Regions from separate parts of the Acinetobacter sp. G18 genome, predicted to be linked through region 2. Evidence: predicted binding sites of a transcription regulator. Region 2 holds the regulator's gene; each other region holds the start of a gene.
What was found. Region 2 encodes PhoB, which activates phosphate uptake and scavenging genes when phosphate is short. Its sites were predicted from a motif close to TGTCATNAANCTGTCATAA; they were not measured.
Positions count from the first base shown of each region.

Region 1: NE363_RS05900 (NAD(+) kinase) is a predicted target of PhoB. The motif match lies at 1,552-1,570, and genes of this name have one in related genera.
Region 3: NE363_RS09825 (porin) is a predicted target of PhoB. The motif match lies at 2,861-2,879, and genes of this name have one in related genera.

Region 1 covers NZ_CP109658.1:1,255,525-1,262,013, forward strand. Annotated here, with positions in the region: gene mrcB (penicillin-binding protein 1B) at 1-1,505, opposite strand, end outside; gene NE363_RS05900 (NAD(+) kinase) at 1,691-2,599, shown strand; gene NE363_RS05905 (YeaC family protein) at 2,596-2,868, shown strand; gene NE363_RS05910 (glycosyl transferase family protein) at 3,070-4,083, opposite strand; gene NE363_RS05915 (dicarboxylate/amino acid:cation symporter) at 4,583-5,938, shown strand; gene NE363_RS05920 (acyl-CoA dehydrogenase family protein) at 6,098-6,489, shown strand, end outside.
Region 2 covers NZ_CP109658.1:115,449-121,937, forward strand. Annotated here, with positions in the region: gene NE363_RS00530 (alpha/beta fold hydrolase) at 1-561, shown strand, start outside; gene phoR (phosphate regulon sensor histidine kinase PhoR) at 629-1,987, opposite strand; gene phoB (phosphate regulon transcriptional regulator PhoB) at 1,997-2,707, opposite strand; gene NE363_RS00545 (TetR/AcrR family transcriptional regulator) at 2,963-3,634, opposite strand; gene NE363_RS00550 (SDR family NAD(P)-dependent oxidoreductase) at 3,829-4,662, shown strand; gene NE363_RS00555 (MATE family efflux transporter) at 4,719-6,086, opposite strand; gene NE363_RS00560 (pyridoxal phosphate-dependent aminotransferase) at 6,192-6,489, opposite strand, start outside.
Region 3 covers NZ_CP109658.1:2,051,788-2,058,276, forward strand. Annotated here, with positions in the region: gene NE363_RS09800 (cell envelope integrity protein TolA) at 1-327, opposite strand, end outside; gene NE363_RS09805 (hypothetical protein) at 505-729, opposite strand; gene NE363_RS09810 (hypothetical protein) at 1,231-1,431, opposite strand; gene NE363_RS09815 (YARHG domain-containing protein) at 2,066-2,335, shown strand; gene NE363_RS09820 (HIT family protein) at 2,354-2,767, shown strand; gene NE363_RS09825 (porin) at 3,022-4,083, shown strand; gene NE363_RS09830 (YidB family protein) at 4,191-4,781, opposite strand; gene NE363_RS09835 (DUF6231 family protein) at 4,881-5,342, opposite strand; gene NE363_RS09840 (DUF2797 domain-containing protein) at 5,382-6,251, shown strand; gene NE363_RS09845 (ABC transporter permease) at 6,287-6,489, opposite strand, start outside.

The DNA.
Region 1 (6,489 bases), 1.1 Mb from region 2:
TGACCACCGCCACTATAGTTTTTCGGTGTCCAGCTTTTACCACCATCTACAGGAATGCTAATTGGCGAATCTTCGATCTTGCTTGCCCAGTTATAACGTCCAGACTCCATTGCGCTTAAATAAATCACTGGCTTCAATAGGGAGCCGACTTGGCGTTTTGCGTCTAGAGTACGGTTGAATCCAGTAAAGTCTTGAGTCGAGCCGACAGCGGCAATCAATTCACCGTTTTCTGGATGTGCTATGAGCACAGCACCTTGCAAGTTTTTCAAACGAGCAGGGTTGCTTTGACTAAGACGTTCTACAGATGCTTTAAATGCATCTTGAACTTGAGTTTGAGCAATTGGGTCCAAGGTCGTAAAAATACGTAGTCCTTGATTGGTTAAATCACTTTCTTGATATTCGGTACGTAACTGACGACGTACAATATCTAAAAAGTCAGGGAATTTTGCAGGGCCTAGGCTTGGTTTACTTAGAATACCTAAAGGACGTGCAATTTCAGTTTCATATTCAGCTTGAGTTAAATAACCCATTACACGCATGTTATTGAGCACTGTGTCGCGACGATTTTTTGCTCCTTCAGGGTTTTTCCAAGGGTTATATAACGATGGACCTTGGACTAAACCGACTAAATAAGCTTGTTGTGCGACATTGAGTTCACGAAGTGGTAAACCAAAATAAAATTGTGAAGCTAAGCCATAACCATTGATTGAATAGTTACCATTTTGGCCTAAATTTACTTCGTTTAAATAAGCTTCTAAAATTTCATCTTTGCTGTAATGCAACTCAATAAGCAAAGCCATTAATGCTTCATTCACTTTACGTTTTAAGGTGCGTTCAGGTGTTAAATAGAAGTTTTTAACTAACTGTTGTGTGAGTGTTGAACCACCTTGGCGACGTCCTCCAGTGACATTACTCACCAAAGCACGTGCTGTACCACGAATCGAGATACCGTGGTGATGATAGAAGTTGCGGTCTTCGGTAGAAATTAAAGCTTCAATCAGTGGTTTAGGAACACTATTAAGTTTAATCAGGACACGGTCTTCATTATGCTGGGTATAAATGCCCCCAATGAGTAAAGGTTCTAAACGGGCCACACCTGTTGATGATGGTTTTGTACTACGTACATCTGCAACCTGATCGTTTGCAAAGCTGAGCTCTAAAACCTGTTCAGGTTCTACGCTATCACCATAGTCGAAACCACGTGTATGCACATACATGTTGCTACCTTGAGCAACAAAGGTTCCTGACTTGTCATAATTACTTGAAGTTTTGTAACCTAATAATTTTAATTCTTGAGTGAAATTTGCTTGGGTAATAGGTGCATTATTATAAATTTCCAAAGGCCGAGCAAACACTTTGGCCGGAATGTCCCAGCGCTGTCCTTCAAATTTTTCACGAATAATATTATCTAAACGAATCAGATAGATACTAAGAGCAATAAAAGCACCAATCACCAAAATTGAAAAAATTAGCGCGAAGAAACCGATACCACGTTCAAACTTCATATAAATGAGATAAAACCCTAAACAATACGCTAATGATGCGATAGCTTGTCATCAATTTGCAATGATAAAACTGTGAATAAATTGAAAACTTAGATTGAATTTTACTGCATCTTGTTGTTATGTTTTTTTAAATTAATCAGGATAATGTTATGATAGCGTAGAATCGCAGCGGAGCTTACTCATTCGTGCAAATTTCACATAAGTCCTTCAGAAACGTCGGGTTAATTGGTCGACCGGATAAATCATCAGTTGTAGAAACACTATGTTTAATTCATGACCATTTGCTAAGTTTAGGCCTAAACCCCATTTTTGATCAGGAAACTGCCGAATTAGTGCCCTATGATCATGCGCAAGTTGTTAGTCGTCACTTATTAGGTGAAGTCGCTGATCTGGTCATTGTAGTAGGTGGAGATGGTTCTTTGCTTCATGCAGCCAGAGCTTTAGTTCGCTACAATACACCTGTTATTGGTATTAACCGTGGGCGTTTAGGATTTTTAACCGATATTAAGCCTGCGGAAGCTATTTTTAAACTTGATCAGGTATTACAAGGTCATTTTCAACTTGATCGCCGTTTCTTGCTTGAAATGGAAGTACGTACCAATGGCGAAGTCATTTACGACGCAATTGCTTTAAATGATGTCGTACTACACTCAGGTAAGTCGGTACATATGATCGACTTTGAACTCAATATTGATGGTCAATATGTTTACCGTCAGCATAGTGATGGTTTAATTGTTTCGACACCAACAGGATCAACTGCTTATGCATTATCAGGTGGTGGCCCAATTTTACATCCGAGTATGGATGCGATTGCATTAGTCCCTATGCACCCCCATACATTATCTTCACGCCCAATCGTAGTCGGTGGGCAAAGTGAAATTAAAATTGTCATTCGCGAAAATCGAGTATTACCGATGGTGAGTGCAGACGGACAACACAGTGTATCGCTCAATGTCGGTGATAGCTTGCACATCCGCAAACACCCATTTAAATTAAGTTTATTACACCCACCAGGTTATGATTTCTATATGGCTTGTCGTACCAAACTGGGTTGGAACCAAGATTTTGAATCTTTTCAAAGAGATGAATCATGAATATTGAACAAATGCTATCTGTTTTAAACCCTGAAATTGTCGAGCGTTTAAAAACAGCCGTAGAGATCGGTAAATGGCCAAATGGTGTTGTCTTGACAAAAGAACAGCGCGAAACATGTATGCAAGCTGTGATTGCTTGGGAGTTAAAGAACTTACCGGAAGATCAGCGTAGTGGTTATATTGACCGTGGAACGAAAGAAGAGGGTGAAGAGTGTGATGATGATCATCACAAGCATGAGCCTGAGTTTAAACCTATTCGTTTTGTTTAAAACTTAATAAGACAGAAAAATTATTTTTGGTTATTCCATACAGCCTTATATAGCATGTTTTTCATAACTCATAGCATATAGGCTTTTATTACTTTTGAAGGATCAAAAGTAACCAAAAATCCTCTGTATCACTGACGATACTTCCTGTATCGCAGTGATACGGTCGACATCCATGTCGACCTTCGCGATAGCATCTGTTAACTACAAATTAATATTGCTTAAATTTCGTGTTTCCCATAGCACTTTTGCTTTTTGCATCGCTTCTTCAAAGCTAACAACAACGCCCATGGTATATAACGCAATACCCATGGTTTCTGTTACTGCCATTTCACCATATTCATGATGCTGCTGACCAAGCCAGACAGCTTTAAATGTTGCCAAGTCTAACTCTTCTTCAATTGGGCTACGTTCAGGTGTAAGCTTTGGCAACTCATGTTCATAGAGTTCACCATTTTTAATACCGCAAATCAGTGTTTTAGCATCGGGGTTTCGCTCAAATTCACCGCCTTCACCTTTAATGACTGCACTATTTTGATAGCCTAAGCGAAGCGCACTATGCTGATGAGAGGTTCTATAAGCCGGATGGAATATCGCTTGTAAGGTTGCTTTCGCGTTAAATGGGTTAATCAGACGGGCTAAAGTATGAATAGGAGAGCGTAAACCCATGACATTTCTTAAAGAAATTAAATCACTTAAAACAGGTGAAATTACTTCTAAAGGTAAGTAAGCAAAATTCTGTTCGGCCAATTGTGTACGGACTTCTTGTTCAGAATGGCAAATTTTATAATCTAAATATTCTAAAACTTGTTCAGTATAGATTCGGTTAATCGTATGTCCAGAAGCGCCGTGCATGACGATTTTGTAGCCGTGATGAGCAAGTGTCAGGGCAGCCAATAAAAACCAAGGGTAATGTTTACGTTTGCCTGCATAAGATGACCAGTCTAGGTCAACGTCTAAAGGTTGAAAATTAAGTTGGTCTTTGGTGGCTTGTACAAAGCCCGCAAGCTCATCAATGGACTCTTCTTTAACACGTAGTAGCATTAAAAAAGCACCCAACTGAACATCAAGAACTTCGCCTTTTAAAATCATGGTAAAAGCCTGATAGGCTTCTTCGTAACTCAGTGATCGAGATCCGGTTTTCCCCTTACCTAAAATACGGACATATTGCGCAAAGGGATGTTCAGCATCTTTATAGATATTACGTTTAGTATTCATGGCAATTCAAAACAGTAAAAATAAGGGGTAGGCAGCTCAAAATGAAATGTCTACAAGGACTTATCAATATGACATAAAAATCTGCTGAAAAAATATCAAAAGTGTTTCTCATACTAAAGTCTTAAGGCTGCATGAGTGTTTTTTGTGCGTATTAGCCAAAATTTTAACCGAATCGTGATTTAATTCGAGTAAACTTTCATGTGCTTTTTTGAGCACTCATATCATAATTTTCTGTGATTCTCCTATATCTTCAGCTTTTTATTGAAAAAGTAAGAGGTTATTTCTGGCTACTCAAAGTGGTTGGAAACTTCAGGTATTCTCCTGTTTTAGAAAACAGCTTTTTTGTTTTCGTTGAGGTAGTAGGAAGGTTTTTTGTTATTAAAAAACCGTTTCCCTTTTGCGGTGTTCATGTGAAAGGTTAGGGCTGTGTATTCGTAAAGAATAGACGTTTCATTTTGATATTTCCAACGGACTTGGAAATATAGATTGAAGTAAAGTTATGGCTAAAAAACCGATTTATAAATCACTTTATTTTCAAGTGATTATTGCGATTATTGCGGGTGTTTTGGTAGGGCATTTCTCTCCAAGTACAACGCAAATTGTTAATGGTGTCGAACATCATATTCCAGGTTTAGGTGAGCAACTCAAGCCATTAGGTGATGCATTTATTCGTTTGATTAAAATGATCATCGCACCTGTTATTTTCTGTACAGTGGTCAGTGGTATTGCTGGTATGGAAAGTATGAAGTCAGTTGGTAAAACTGGCGGTGTTGCATTGTTATACTTCGAGATCGTTTCAACAATCGCACTTCTGATTGGCCTTGTGGTGATTAACATTGCAAAGCCAGGTGTAGGAATGAATATTGATCCTACAACCCTAGACACTTCAGGTATCCAAAAATACGTTACTTCTGGTGAGTCACAATCTACCGTTGATTTCTTAATGCACATTATTCCTGACACGGTTGTAGGTGCATTTGCAAATGGTGAAATCTTACAGGTCCTTCTTTTTGCAATTCTTTTTGGTTTTGCACTTCATAAGTTAGGTGATGCAGGACGTCCAGTTTTAAAGTTAATTGATCAAATTGCACATGTATTTTTTAACATTGTAAATATGATCATGAAGCTTGCTCCATTGGGTGCATTTGGAGCAATGGCATTTACTATTGGTAAATATGGTGTGGGGTCACTCGTACAATTAGGGCAACTTATTATTTGCTTCTATATTACGTGTCTGCTCTTTATCTTCTTGATTTTGGGTACAATCAGCCGTATCAGTGGTTTTAGCATCCTTAAGATGATTCGTCTAATTCGTGAAGAACTCTTAATTGTGCTTGGTACTTCTTCTTCAGAATCAGTCTTACCACGTATGCTGCGTAAACTTGAGATTGCAGGTTGTGAAAAGTCTGTAGTCGGTTTAGTTATTCCGACGGGTTACTCGTTTAACCTTGACGGCACTTCAATTTATTTGACCATGGCTGCAATTTTTATTGCTCAAGCCACAAATACACAGCTTGATATCCAGCATCAAATTACTTTGCTTTTGGTACTTTTAATTTCATCTAAAGGTGCAGCAGGTGTAACAGGTTCTGGTTTTATTGTTATGGCGGCAACTTTATCTGCTGTTGGTCATATTCCAGTTGCAGGTTTGGCATTAATTTTAGGTATTGACCGTTTCATGTCAGAAGCACGTGCTTTAACCAACCTTGTTGGTAACTCTCTAGCAACAATTGTGGTTGCTAAATGGGTAGGTGCTTTAGATAAAGATAAATTAAATGATGCATTAAATAATCCAGAGGAAGTGGATAGGAAAATGCTTGAGCCAAAAAGTGTTGTTGCTGAAGCATCTCACTAAAAATTATGATTGATAAAAAGGGAGCTTCGGCTTCCTTTTTTATTGGCTGACTGAAAAGTACAGTTTTAATGAGCAGCTATGCCATGACAGTAACTAAAAAAATGATTAGCATGCTCAGCAATGAGAATTGATAAAACAATAAAGCTGAAGGAAAATATTATGTTGGCATACGATGCAGATTTAGAATTATTTCGTGATAATTTTAAACGTTTTATGAATGAGCATATCGCTCCACATTATGACCAATGGGAACACGAAGGAATTATGCCGCGTTCAGTTTGGAATCAATTGGGCGAAAATGGCTTTTTATGTGTAGATGTTCCAGAAGAATACGGTGGTTATGGCGTTCCAACCTACTATTCATTAATGTTGGTTGAAGAATCTGCTCGAGCTGGTTTTTGTGCATTATCAACTGCTATTTCTTGTCACTCTGAAATTGCTGCACCTTATATTTTACATATCGGGACTGAAGAGCAAAAACAATACTGGTTACCAAAAATGGTTACGGGTGAAGTGGTTGGTGCCATTGGTATGACTGAACCAGGTGCTGG
Region 2 (6,489 bases):
CTGGATTTAAAAGGAGCGATTGCGCTTGCGCCAGGCGGTTATCAATATGAAGGTATTGCAGAATATGTGAAAACTAATCCGAACCCAGAACCTAGTGTGGCTGCTTTTTTCCCGATTGTATTATTGGGCGCACAAGCAGCTGAACCAAGCATTGTTCCTGAAAACTTAGTCAGTCCAGAAATGAACACTGTGCTGACTCAAGGACGTAGCCGCTGTTTATCTGAACTTCAATCTGATTTGAAGAAATCTCCTTCGAGTATATTTAAAGCTGATGCGGACTTAAAACCTCTTTTGGCTTATCTAAAACAGCAGTCGATTGAAAATATGGTGCCGACTGTACCGTTAATGATTGTTCAAGGTTCTAAAGATCATTTGGTTGACCCGAGAGGAACATATGCTTATTACCAACAGCTATGTAAATTAAAAAAACCAACCATTTATCAAACGATTGATGGCGGAGATCATCGAGATGCCCTGCGTCAAAGCAATACTTTCGCTACCAACTTCTTAAACGTTATAGAGAAAAATCAGATCAAGTCGTATTGCTCGACTTCTAAATAAACAGAGTGTGATTTTCACAAAAAAGCCGACTTTTTATGAGTCGGCTTTTTATATATGAGGGGTAATTTTAGGTCATGTTATATAGTCTTTCTTTTGGAAAAACTGCGGTAAATGTTGACCCTTCATTTTCTTTAGATTGCACGTCTAAATAAGCGCCGTGTTGCATCAGCACGTGTTTTACAATCGCCAAACCTAAACCCGTTCCACCTGTTTGACGACTACGGTCGCTATCTACACGGTAAAAGCGCTCAGTCAGCCGCGGCAAATGTTTTGGGTTAATCCCAATGCCTGTATCTTGTACGCTAAAGTAAGCATGTTCACCATCGTCGTGCCAACCAATGGTAATCGTTCCGCCTTTTGGTGTGTACTTAATGGCATTGGTAATTAAGTTACTAAATGCACTAGCAATTTCCATGTCTGAACCAATGAGGTCACAGTGGCTATCAATATGTAAATTGAGCGTGTGTCCATAATCGGCATTGTAAGCCTGAGCATCATCAAAGAGTTGATTCATTAAACTCGGCATTTCAATAATCTGATTTTTTGCAATTTTTTTGTTGTTTTCTAAATTCGATAACAGCAATAAATCATTCACTAACGCATTCATACGTTTGGTTTGTGATTGCATTTGGTCAAATGCACGTTTCCAGCGTGGGCTAATATCTTCTTGATCGGTAAATGTTTCGATGTAGCCACTGAGTACAGTTAATGGAGTACGTAGTTCATGCGAAATATTGTCGACGAAGTCTTTACGCATTTGCTCAAGGTTATGCATACGAGTCACGTCATAAGCGACAAGTAAGCGGCTTTCACCACCAAACCGTGTGAGTTTGACTTGCACATAACGATCATCATCAAAGTTGGAATGTAGCTTAATGCCGTCAGGTGCCTGATCAATGTTGTTAAAATATTCAATAAAAGTAGGCTGGCGCAAAATCGTTAATAAGTTGCGACCACGGTCGAGTGGGCTAATACCCAATAAACGCTCTGCGGCAGGGTTCCACCATTCAATTTGATGTTGATCATCAATGAGTACAACGGCTTCAGCTAGCGCAACTAAAGAGGATTGAGCGCGGTCAATCAGCCCAACCATTTCGGCTTGAACAATACGTTCCTGACGCTGAGCACGATACACATTAAACAATAGTGCCCCCCAAATACCACTTAAGTTGGGAGGAACATCGTAAGGATTGTTGGCAATCCAATCATTGACCAAATATAAAGAACGTAACTGGAGTGCAAAAAACACCACGAAGGCGATAAAAATACAGCTCCAGAAATACCCAACCCCTAAACCGACTAAACCCGCAATAATCAGGAAAAATAATAAAAGCCGTAAATCTTGTTTAGCAAACGTCCATAAACTACTGTAACGAGAAAGTTTTTGTTCACGTACCTGTTCAGGGACGGGGTAGGGTTCATACATAAATTTTGGTTAACCTGCGGCTAAATCTGCACGTGTTGAGAAACGATAACCTGTACCACGTACTGTCTGAACAAATCGGTCAACACCAAAAGGTTCTAAGACTTTACGTAAACGACGAATATGTACATCGATGGTACGATCTTCGATGTATACATTACCGCCCCATACCTGATCGAGCAACTGCGCACGTGTATATGCACGCTCTGGATGGGTCATAAAAAATGCAAGCAAGCGATATTCAGTTGGTCCCATATCTAAAATACTGTTGCCAAAGCTTACACGCTGGCTTACAGGATCAAGAATTAAACCATTGGCATCAATCGTTTTTTCACCGCTTAATGCATTTGCACGGCGTAGAACTGCTTTAATACGAGAAACCAGTTCACGTGTTGAAAATGGCTTAGTCATATAGTCGTCTGCACCGGCATCTAGACCTTGTACTTTGTGGTCTTCTTCTCCGCGAGCGGTGAGCATAATGACTGGAATTTCTGCTAAATTTTCATCGCGTTTTAAGCGGCGGCATAAGTCGACACCACTCACCCCTCCAGGTAACATCCAATCGAGCAAGATAAGCGCCGGACGTTGGTCGACGATAATTTGATGAGCCTGTTTAGCATCTTCAGCCTGTAAACATTGAAAGCCTGCCATGTCCAAAGAAGTATGGATCATTTCACGAATAGGAAGCTCATCATCGACAATTAAAATGTAGTCATCTTTCACAGCGTAATACCTTGTAGATTTTAACGGTGAACCGTTTTGTAGTTATGACAGGCTTATTACAAAGATTAATTATGACAATTTCATTGCAGAAAAGTCTATAAAATCGAATTTAGCAATAATTTGTGACAAAAATACGGCAAGCACATGACCGAATGATGACAGGAAAACATAAATTTTCTTAAAATCATTCAAGGTGTTATCAGTTTGCTTTCCTATAGGTTTCTTAGGTCAAAGTCGTGTCAAAAAACTTTAATATTATTTTGAAACTTGTGCCAATAAAGATAAGAAAACAATACGGCAAGCTGTCAAAACTTGCTCTAGAGACTGCTCAAAGCCTCCCATCACCCAGCGAATCGCAATTTGTGTCACGTATCCGTTTAAGCCAGTTGCGATTAAAGATAGCTCATTTTCATGATGTTGAATTTGCGGCATGGTCAGCATAACGAAAGCTTGAATCATACGATCAAACTGAGCAAGTGTTTCCTGAATGGTGGCCTGATTATGTAATTCTTGAACCAGAACTGCATCAACATAGATGATACGAGCTAGTCTCGGATCGTCTTTTAAGGTTGTCAGCAGTGCTCTTAAACCCGCATCGACCATTTTTTCTGGATCTGGCGCAGCTTTAATCACAGCTTGCATTAAGTTTTGTTGTAACTCTTCAATCATTTTTAAAAAGATAGTTTGGAATAAATCCTCACTCTTTTTAAAAGATTCATAAAAATAGCGCTCGGTGAGTTTTGCTTCTTGGCAAACATCTTTTACCGTCACTGAAAAAAAGCCGAGAGTTCCATAAGTTGCAATACCTGCTTCAATCAGTTTTTCGCGGCGTGCCTCTTTACGCTCAGTAAGAGATAACCCTTTGAACTGACGTTCTTTACTCACAGTTTTTGTTTTCTTTTTACTGGTTGAGTCGTTTGTCGCCATAAAAAATGGTTTCCTGATTTATCGGTTTTTCGGCAAATATGGGCCTATGATAAAGCCGTCAGCAGAATTGTGCCAATCTATCTGAAATTACAGTGTACTATATTGACAATGAATATTGTCAAAATTATATTAAAAGAGTCTAAAGTGCACATGCAATGAACCGATTGTGCAAATCGAAAAACAAAGGATGGACAATGAAAAATTTTAAAAACAAAGTCGCTGCAATTACGGGCGCAGGTTCTGGCATTGGGCAACAACTAGCAATTCTCTTGGCAAAACAAGGCTGCCATCTTTCTTTGAGTGATATTAATGAAAAGGGCTTAGAGAAAACTGTTGAGCTATTAAAACCCTACAGCAACATTAGCGTAACAACTAAAAAGCTGGATGTTTCTGACCGTGAAGCGGTAAAACAGTGGGCACAGGAAACCGTGCAAGATCATGGCTCTGTTAATCTCATTTTTAACAATGCCGGCGTTGCCTTAGGTTCGACTGTAGAAGGCGCGACCTATGAAGATTTAGAGTGGATCGTTGGAATTAACTTCTGGGGTGTGGTTTACGGTACTAAAGAATTTTTACCGTTTATTAAGCAAACTCAAGATGGTCATATTATTAATATTTCGAGCTTATTTGGTTTAACCGCTCAACCTACTCAGTCTGGCTATAACGCTACAAAATTTGCGGTGCGTGGTTTTACCGAGTCATTACGCCAAGAGCTAGATATTGAAAAATGTGGCGTAAGCTCGTTGTGCGTACATCCGGGTGGTATCCGTACCAATATTGCTAAAGCTGCAAAAATGAGCGATAGCTTGAACACTTTGGGTATGGATCCGACAAAATCGATTCAAAATTTTGACAAGTTATTGCGTACCCCACCAGAAGAGGCGGCTCGTCAAATTCTGGATGCAGTTTTGAAAAATAAGCGTCGTTTACTCATTGGTAGTGATGCAAAAATTCTGGATGCATTCCAACGTTTATTCCCGACAGGATACCAACGTGCTTCAACCATTGTGACCAAATTAATGAAATAACTTTTAATGTAAAAAAGCCATCAAATGATGGCTTTTTTTATAAGGCTTAATGCATTCTAAATAAGAACTTTGATCTTCTTTTTCTTCCAAATAAACTGATAATACAAGCCTTGAACAATACAGAGGCTGACAAATGCCAAAGCATAAGCAAACCAAATTCCTTTAAGTCCCCACATAGAGCTAAACCAGTAAGCACATGGAATTTCAATAAATAAAATAGCCGATATGTTTAATAGCATTGGGGCTGTTACGGTACCACTGGCACGCATGATGGATGCAAAAATAGCACCTGCACCAAAGAACAAAATTGCCCAAAGTACAATAAATAAAAGTTGCTGCCCTAACACCACCACAGTTGGGTCGGTAATGAATAAAGCCATTAAATATTTTGAAAATAGATAGCCCAGTGCGATTAGGGTACCTGTAAATAAAAAGTTCATACCTAGAGCCGTGCGGGTAACACGTGCAAGTAGGTCTGATTTACCTGCACCAATGGCTTGTGCTGCAAAAATTGAAGCTGCAATTGAGATTGATAAAGCAGGAAACTGAATATAGTTGAGTACTTGGTTTACAGCACCATATGCAGCTGTCGCATGAGCGCCAAAACGGTTGACTAAACCTACAATCACAAGTCCTGCCATAGAGGTGGTAATCATTTGAATACCAGTTGGCACACCTAGGCGCAAAATGATTTTGCTTAAATCTGGGTTATGACGAATATGCTGCAAAAGTTGGCGGTTCGGTCGAAGCGGATGCTTTTTCTTGTTTAGGTAAATCGCCAGAAAAATTAGGATAGCCACATACCCTGTAATGGTGGCAATTGCTGGAGCAATAATTCCCAGAGCAGGAAAACCAAAATAACCCTTAAGCAAAATAGGGGTAATGACTAAACCAATCACACTGGTTAAAGCAAGAGCTAGTAAAGGTGTCGTACTGTCACCTACACCACGTAAAATAGAGGTATAGATAATATAGACAAATAGGAGTGGACTACCTGCCAACATCCATTGCACATAAGGCAACGAGAGATGCATGACCTTTGGGTCGGTGCCTAAAAGTTCTAAAATATCTTGGGCAAAAAACACACCAATAATTGCAGTAATGATACCGCCAATAATGGTCATAAACAGAGTAGACCCTACGACACTTTGAACTTTTTCAATATTCTGCGCGCCCCATGCTTGCCCGACTAAAATAGTCGTACCAGTTGAAATTCCGATAATAAAAGCGAGCAATAAGAATAAAATAGGGAAAAAAACCGAGACGGCAGCAATTGCATCGACACCCATCATTTGGCCAACAAAAATGGTGTTAATGGTGCCGGACAAGTTCTGCAAAATATTGGTTGCAATGAGTGGCAATAAGAAAACAAAAAATGTTTTCCATAGATTTTGCTGATGAATTAAAGACTGTCTTGGTGGCATGTATTCTCCATCGCCCATCTCTTTGATGAGCGGGGCAGATATTCAACTTAGCATATTTAGGGGAAATTTCTTGTAGTGTTTTACTATGCTAAGTTTCTAAATTTATTAACATTCATTCAAGATTTCTCCTGCTTTTTGCAATGTTTCATCATTTTTAGCAAAGCAGAAACGAATGAGGCGTAAAGACTCAGGCGCTTGTTGGTAAAACACCGAAACTGGAATGGCCACAATTTTATGTTGCTCGGCAAGAAACTGGCACATTTCAACATCGTTTAAATCGGGTCTAATCTGGCTGTAGTCAAGGTTTTGGAAATAAGTGCCTTGAGACGGTTTAAGTAAAAAACGGCTGTTGTGAATTGCCTGATTAAATCGATCCCGCTTAGTTTGATAAAACTGTGAAAGC
Region 3 (6,489 bases), 1.9 Mb from region 2:
CTCAGGATTAGTAGGTAAATTAAATGGACTTGAACGCCATATAGCTTTTTCAATACTTGATTTAAACTTTGGGTCTTCTTTATCAAGAAAAATAATTTGCTCAATTTGACCTGTGTCAGTTAAAAAAACTTTAACACTAGCACTCATACCAGATGAAGATGATGGGACATCCCAAGTTCGAAAGATTTTTTTCTGATATTGTTGCTTATATTTTTCAGCTTCTAATATCGTTTTATCATCATTACTTTTTGGTGATGATAATGACTTAGTATTAATTGCGCACCCGCATAATAAAAATATAGAAGTAAAAATAATGATACTTTTCATTTATAAAACCAATTTTTTCAATGATTAAAATTTAACATTTTATCTTTTTAAAAACCACCAAACTGGTGGTTTTATACTTAGCAGCTTTTACTAAATAGAATGCTAGTAAATTTAATATTTCAGCTAATTGACCAGTTTATTTAGTTTAACTATTCAATTTCAAATTCTGTTCACTTATTAAAATGCTACCTCATAACGTGAATTGATATTTGAATGTTCAGGCATGTTAGCAATATCTTGCTCAGTAAAAATTCCATGCTCAGGTACTTTCGTTCCATTAAATGCGGTATTCACTGGAGTAACTGGTGACTTGCTAACATAATTTTCATCAGCTTTATGGGTGAGTGATGCACAACCATTCAGCGTCAGCACCACAGCAAAAGCGAATAACAATTTTTCCATACAGCCTACCCATTGTTGTAAAAAATAAAACAACCTATCAAATTAAACAAAAATTGTCATATATTTAAAACGATCAGGCTTTGATCGATTTTTAACAAATCTTAATAAAATGCAAACCAATTTGCATAAAATGTTAAATTGTGTAAAATACCTAAATAATTTAACGATATGCTTTAACTTATGGCTTTTCTACTTTTTTTATTTTTATTATTTACATTCGTGCTTCTTTTAAATGCTCACTATAAATAAGTGGAGTATTTAGGTGTAAGCTATTATTTTGATGCATATTTTATTAGTTTAAAAACAAGAATATTTTCTTCTCATTCAGCCAATTTTTCAGTTTAAATTTATACAAAAAATAAAAAGCCCGCTTTGTAAGCAGGCTCTACCCTTTTGATTTTTTGCGCTGATCATTCAGGACTTTTGCTGTTTGTGACAGCGATCGGATATTACACTTATACTTAAATATTAAAAAGAATAATATTATTTAAATTGATGTTTTTACTCATCAAGTTCTATCGGATCACCATCTTCAGGGCGAATATGTCTTGTTCCGTCATCGGCAGGATCAACGCTAGATCCATCCTTAGTGATCGAGTTATACATTTCATCCTCTTTTTTATCGTCTATAAATTCTTCATCTTCAAAATCAAGAGGCTCTTCATCATCTTCAAAGTTTAAAGGCTTTTCTTCATCTATCATGTGATTCATCCTTTTTAAATTATGTCATTTCATGCTCAATTAAATACCGGATATATTCAACAGTGAACACACATCATTTATGTAACGAACACTTAAGAAATATTAAAAGATATAAAATTAAAAAGATGTTATTCGAAGTATTTTAAGAATTCCTCAATAACAGGCAAAGGGTCGAAACTTTTATGAGCGTTCGCTAACCTACCCATTCATGTTTTGACTTTATACAAAAAGCTTTCTTCGACCAAAGTCCCGCATTCGCTCCCATACCCGTTTTTTTTCGCCATAAACTGCAATGACCGTAATAAACAGTTTTCATTTAAAGAAATATAGAAATTTTCTTGATTACATAAACAAGAACCGATGTTACTCATATAGCGTATTTAATTCATCACTATGAAATTTTAATAATCGTTTTAAATATTTATTATGTATATATTTTTATTATTTAATCTAAAATAAAATATAACCAATTGATTTAATTTAAATTTTAAAAAAGATATTGATATGTAAAGCTTTTTTGTATTATAAGATAAAACATGATTTTTAATAACACTTGAGTAATTAATAGTCATTGAAATATTGGGAATAAACCTTATATTGAGTACAGGTTCATACCTTAACTGAGGAAAAGCTCATGAATAAATTATTGGTTGCAGTATTCACTGGAATGGTATCTCTTGCCGGCTTCAGTGCTCAAGCTGCAACACCTGAGCAAGAATGTCAAAAATTGCAAGATGATTACAATTTGATTTATGCATCAAAAGGCTTTTGCTTTAAAGACCAAGATGCTAAAGAAAAATATGGTAATGAAAACTGTCATACGACTAAGCCAAAATTCTCTGATAAAGAGCAGCAACGTCTAGACGCAATTAAAGAACGTCAAAAAGAATTGAAGTGTAAATAGTACTTAAAGGAATAATTCATGGCATATGATGATCAAAATATCTTCGCAAAAATTTTACGTGGTGAACTTCCAGCGATAAAACTCTATGAAGATGATCAAGTTCTAGCTTTTATGGATATTATGCCCCAAGCCGATGGTCATGCATTAGTTATTCCAAAAACTCCTGCAGTAACTTTACTTGATTTACCCCCTGAGGCAGCAGCTTACACCATCCAGATTGTGCAAAAGATTGCGAAAGCAATGGAAACAGCACTAAACCTAGATGGTATTGTTCTCATGCAATTATCTGGGGCCGCTGCTGGACAAACTGTCCCTCACGTTCACTTTCACCTAATTCCAACAAATGTTCACCAGCTTGGTAAACATGCTGCGCAATTAGGAGATCAAGATAAAATCAAGGCTTTAGCCGAAAAAATTAAAGCAGCTCTTTGATTTAAAGAGTTAAAAGCGGAGCTTAGGCTCCGCTTTTTTTATTTAAAAAGTGTAATAAAATCAAAATAAAATAAAGTATTTCTAATTCTTATTTGTCATAAAACTGTCATTTCTTCTTCACTCCACTGTCACAAAGTTTACAGATACTTCTTAGCAAGTTGGTGAGCTTCTGTAACTTTTTGTACATAAGCCAACTAGAAAATAAAAGTTAGCTAGGCATACGCCATTTAAAAATACCTTTTGGAGAAATCTCAATGAAGAAATTGCTTCTCGCTGCCGCAGTTGCAACTCTAAGCGTAAACGCGGTGCAAGCAGCGCCAACTTTGTACGGTAAACTCAATGTTACCATTGACCAAGTTGACAACAAAAATTTCGATGGTAAAAGTGACGTTACCGAAGTTAACTCTAACGCGTCTCGTATTGGGGTAAAAGGCGAAGAGAAATTGACTGATAACTTGTCAGCAGTTTATTTAGCTGAATGGCAAATTAATGCTGATGGTGATGGTACAGATCTTGGTCAACGTAACCGTTATATCGGTATCAAATCAAATAATGTTGGTACATTGAAAGTTGGTAAATTTGACTCTTACTTCAAAAATGCCGCTGGTAACTACCAAGACATCTATAACGACCACACTATTTTAGATATTACCAACACAATGTATGGTGAAGAACGTCTAAATAACGTTATTGGCTTTGAATCTGATCCTAAACTTCTTGCTGGTGTAACATTCAACGTAATGTTCCAACAAGGTGAAACGCCTGCTGATCCAACTCCAGGCGCATCTGGTAACGATGACAAACGTAATGGTTTTGGCGACTCAGTTTCAGGCTCTCTCGGCTACGAAAATAAAGACATTGGTTTAGCATTGGCTGCTGCTGCTAACTACAGCGTACAAGGTAAATACAATGCTTATGGCCTTAGCAATATTTTCTCTGATGCTTACCGTGTAACTGGTTCTTACGATTTTAGCAAGCTTGGTGCAACTGGTCTTGTGTTGGGTGGTTTATGGCAACATGCTGAACCAACTGATGAGTTGACTAAATATAAAGGCTTACAAGAAGATGCATGGGTTGGTGCTATAACTTACAAAATTGGTGAAACACCTTTTGTTGTAAAAGGACAATACCAATCATCTAAAGCTTCTGTAGATGGTCAACAAGATCGTAAAATTGATCAATACGGCGTAGGCTTAGACTACAAAATCAATAAACAAGCACGTTTCTACGGTATTGTTGCTCAACAAAAACGTGACTGGCTTGCTCAAGACGACAAACGTACTGTTGTAGGTGCTGGTATGGAATATAACTTCTAAGTTATTAACCATCCTTCATAAAATAAAAGGGCTTAAGCCCTTTTATTTTATTGTACGTACTAAAAAAGCCGATATAAAAATGATCGGCTTTTTTTAAAGTATATCTCTTATTTTAAGAAACCACTTACCAGATTCATCACATTTTGAATGTCTTGATTTGCTTCTTGATGATCTGTACTGTCACCCTGAGGTGTTAAAGAGTCAATAACCTGAGGTAACACAGATGCGATCGCACCATAAACTTGTTCTTTTGGCGCTTGAGCCTGCTGGGCAACTTGCTCAATATCTGCTGGGTTAAATAGGCTTTGTAATTGCTGGGTAGGAACTTCACTATTACTTTGATTTGGGTCAACCCAACTTTGAACTTGGCTACCTAAGCCAGCGCCTTTTAACTTTTCTAAAGCAGCTTGTAATCCACCTTGTTGTTGAACCCAACCTAAAATTAAAGGTACAACCGCAATTAATAAACTTTGTACGCCACCTCCTGTTTGAGGTGCATTGTTGTTGCCTGTCACTTGTCCCAATACCGAACCTAATACACCACCTAGACCGCCTTGAGCACCAGAAGAAGTATTACCGCCCATTTGTCCCAATACAGAACCTAAAATTCCACCCAAACCACCTTGACCTGATGCTTGCTGGTTCCCACCTAAAGCTTGTTGAGCCAAAACTTCTACAATACTGCTTAAATTTGTCATGTGTATCTCTTATGCATGATTTATACATGAGCATACGCGGATTCTTATGAACACAGCAAAAGCCAAATTGTTAAATTTTGAAAGAGATTTGCTTGCCTTTTACCAGCGAAATTTATTCCAGTTCTCTGGGTTCGCCCAAAACTTTGAATTAAACCAGTCTGGCACATGTTTATAGGTCAAAATGTTGAATTGCCATAAAGCAAAATCACTATCATGTGATGTTTTATCAATAAGTTGCGTGAAGCCTAAAGAACGTAATAGCTGTTCATCACTGCGTTTGCTTACCACAACAATCCGTTTTGCCAACAAATCTCTTAGCTTCACTAATAATTGTGATTTTTGTACTTCAGTTATGTTCTGCATTTCATCTGTATCAAACAATACAAAACCCAAATCATAACGCTGAGTAAAAGGCAGACTTAAAAGCTCAGTTACGGTAAAATAGTGCCATTGAATTGCGTTATTCTGGTCAATTTTCTGGCCAATACAAAGTGCAGTATGAATGGGCTGTTCGTTTGATAAATCGTCTAGCATAGAAGTGATGACATTTTGTTCAGCCATAACTGCAACCCTTAATTGAAAGATGTGAGTTTAAACTTTATGGAACTACAAGGCATTTGCCATAAAATGCATGCAGGCCTAAAAGATGCTAGTGTAACTGATCAACAGACAACCAAGGCAAATGTTAAATACAAATTTGTATTAGACCGTTCAGAAATTGATCTTCCTTTTAATTTAGGACAAGAACTAGAAATCGAATGGACAGGTAATATTTATTGCACTTCTTGTGGCACTAAAACACCGAAGTCTTATTCTCAAGGTCACTGCTTTAAATGTTTTAAAACAAAAGCTGAATGTGACCTATGCATTATGAAACCAGAAACATGCCACTACCATTTAGGTACATGTCGTGAAGATGACTTTGCCCATAATGTTTGTTTCCAACCCCATATTGTCTATTTGGCAAATTCGAGTGCTTTAAAAGTAGGTATTACTCGTGTTAGTCATATGCCAGGTCGTTGGTTAGATCAAGGAGCAACTCAGGCTTTACCAATTATGAAAGTTGGATCACGCCGTTTATCTGGTCAGCTTGAAACTATGTTTGGTTCTTTAATTGCTGATAAAACTGATTGGCGTAAACTCCTTAAGGGTGAAGCTGAACCTCTCAAACTGACAGAACAGCGTGATCAATTAATCAAGGAGTTTGCACCAAAAATTCAAACGATTCGTGAGGAATTTAGCCAAAATCTTGAATTTAACGAAACTGTAGAATTATTAGAAGATGAGTTACCACGAGAATTTGTCTACCCAGTAGAACAATATCCTGAAAAAATTAAATCTCTAAACCTAGATAAAACACCAAAAATTCGTGGTGTATTACAGGGTATTAAAGGCCAATATTTAATCTTTGATATTGGTGTTATCAACATTCGTAAATATACGGGTTACGAGCTTATTATACGTGCCTAGATAAGTTTTAAAGCCCCTAAAATGGGGCTTTTTAATTAAGATAATCTGTTTCTGAATAGCCAAGCTGCTAAAGGTAAAGTAACTACTCCCAGTATAATCATTGGGATAAAGTTGTATTTGACTTGTGCAAAGCCTGCACCTTCCAAATAAACTCGTTGTACCAAGTTAATTCCAAACCTTAATGGATTTACGTACGTTGCTATTTGTAATACTTTCGGCATATTTTCTACAGGTGTCA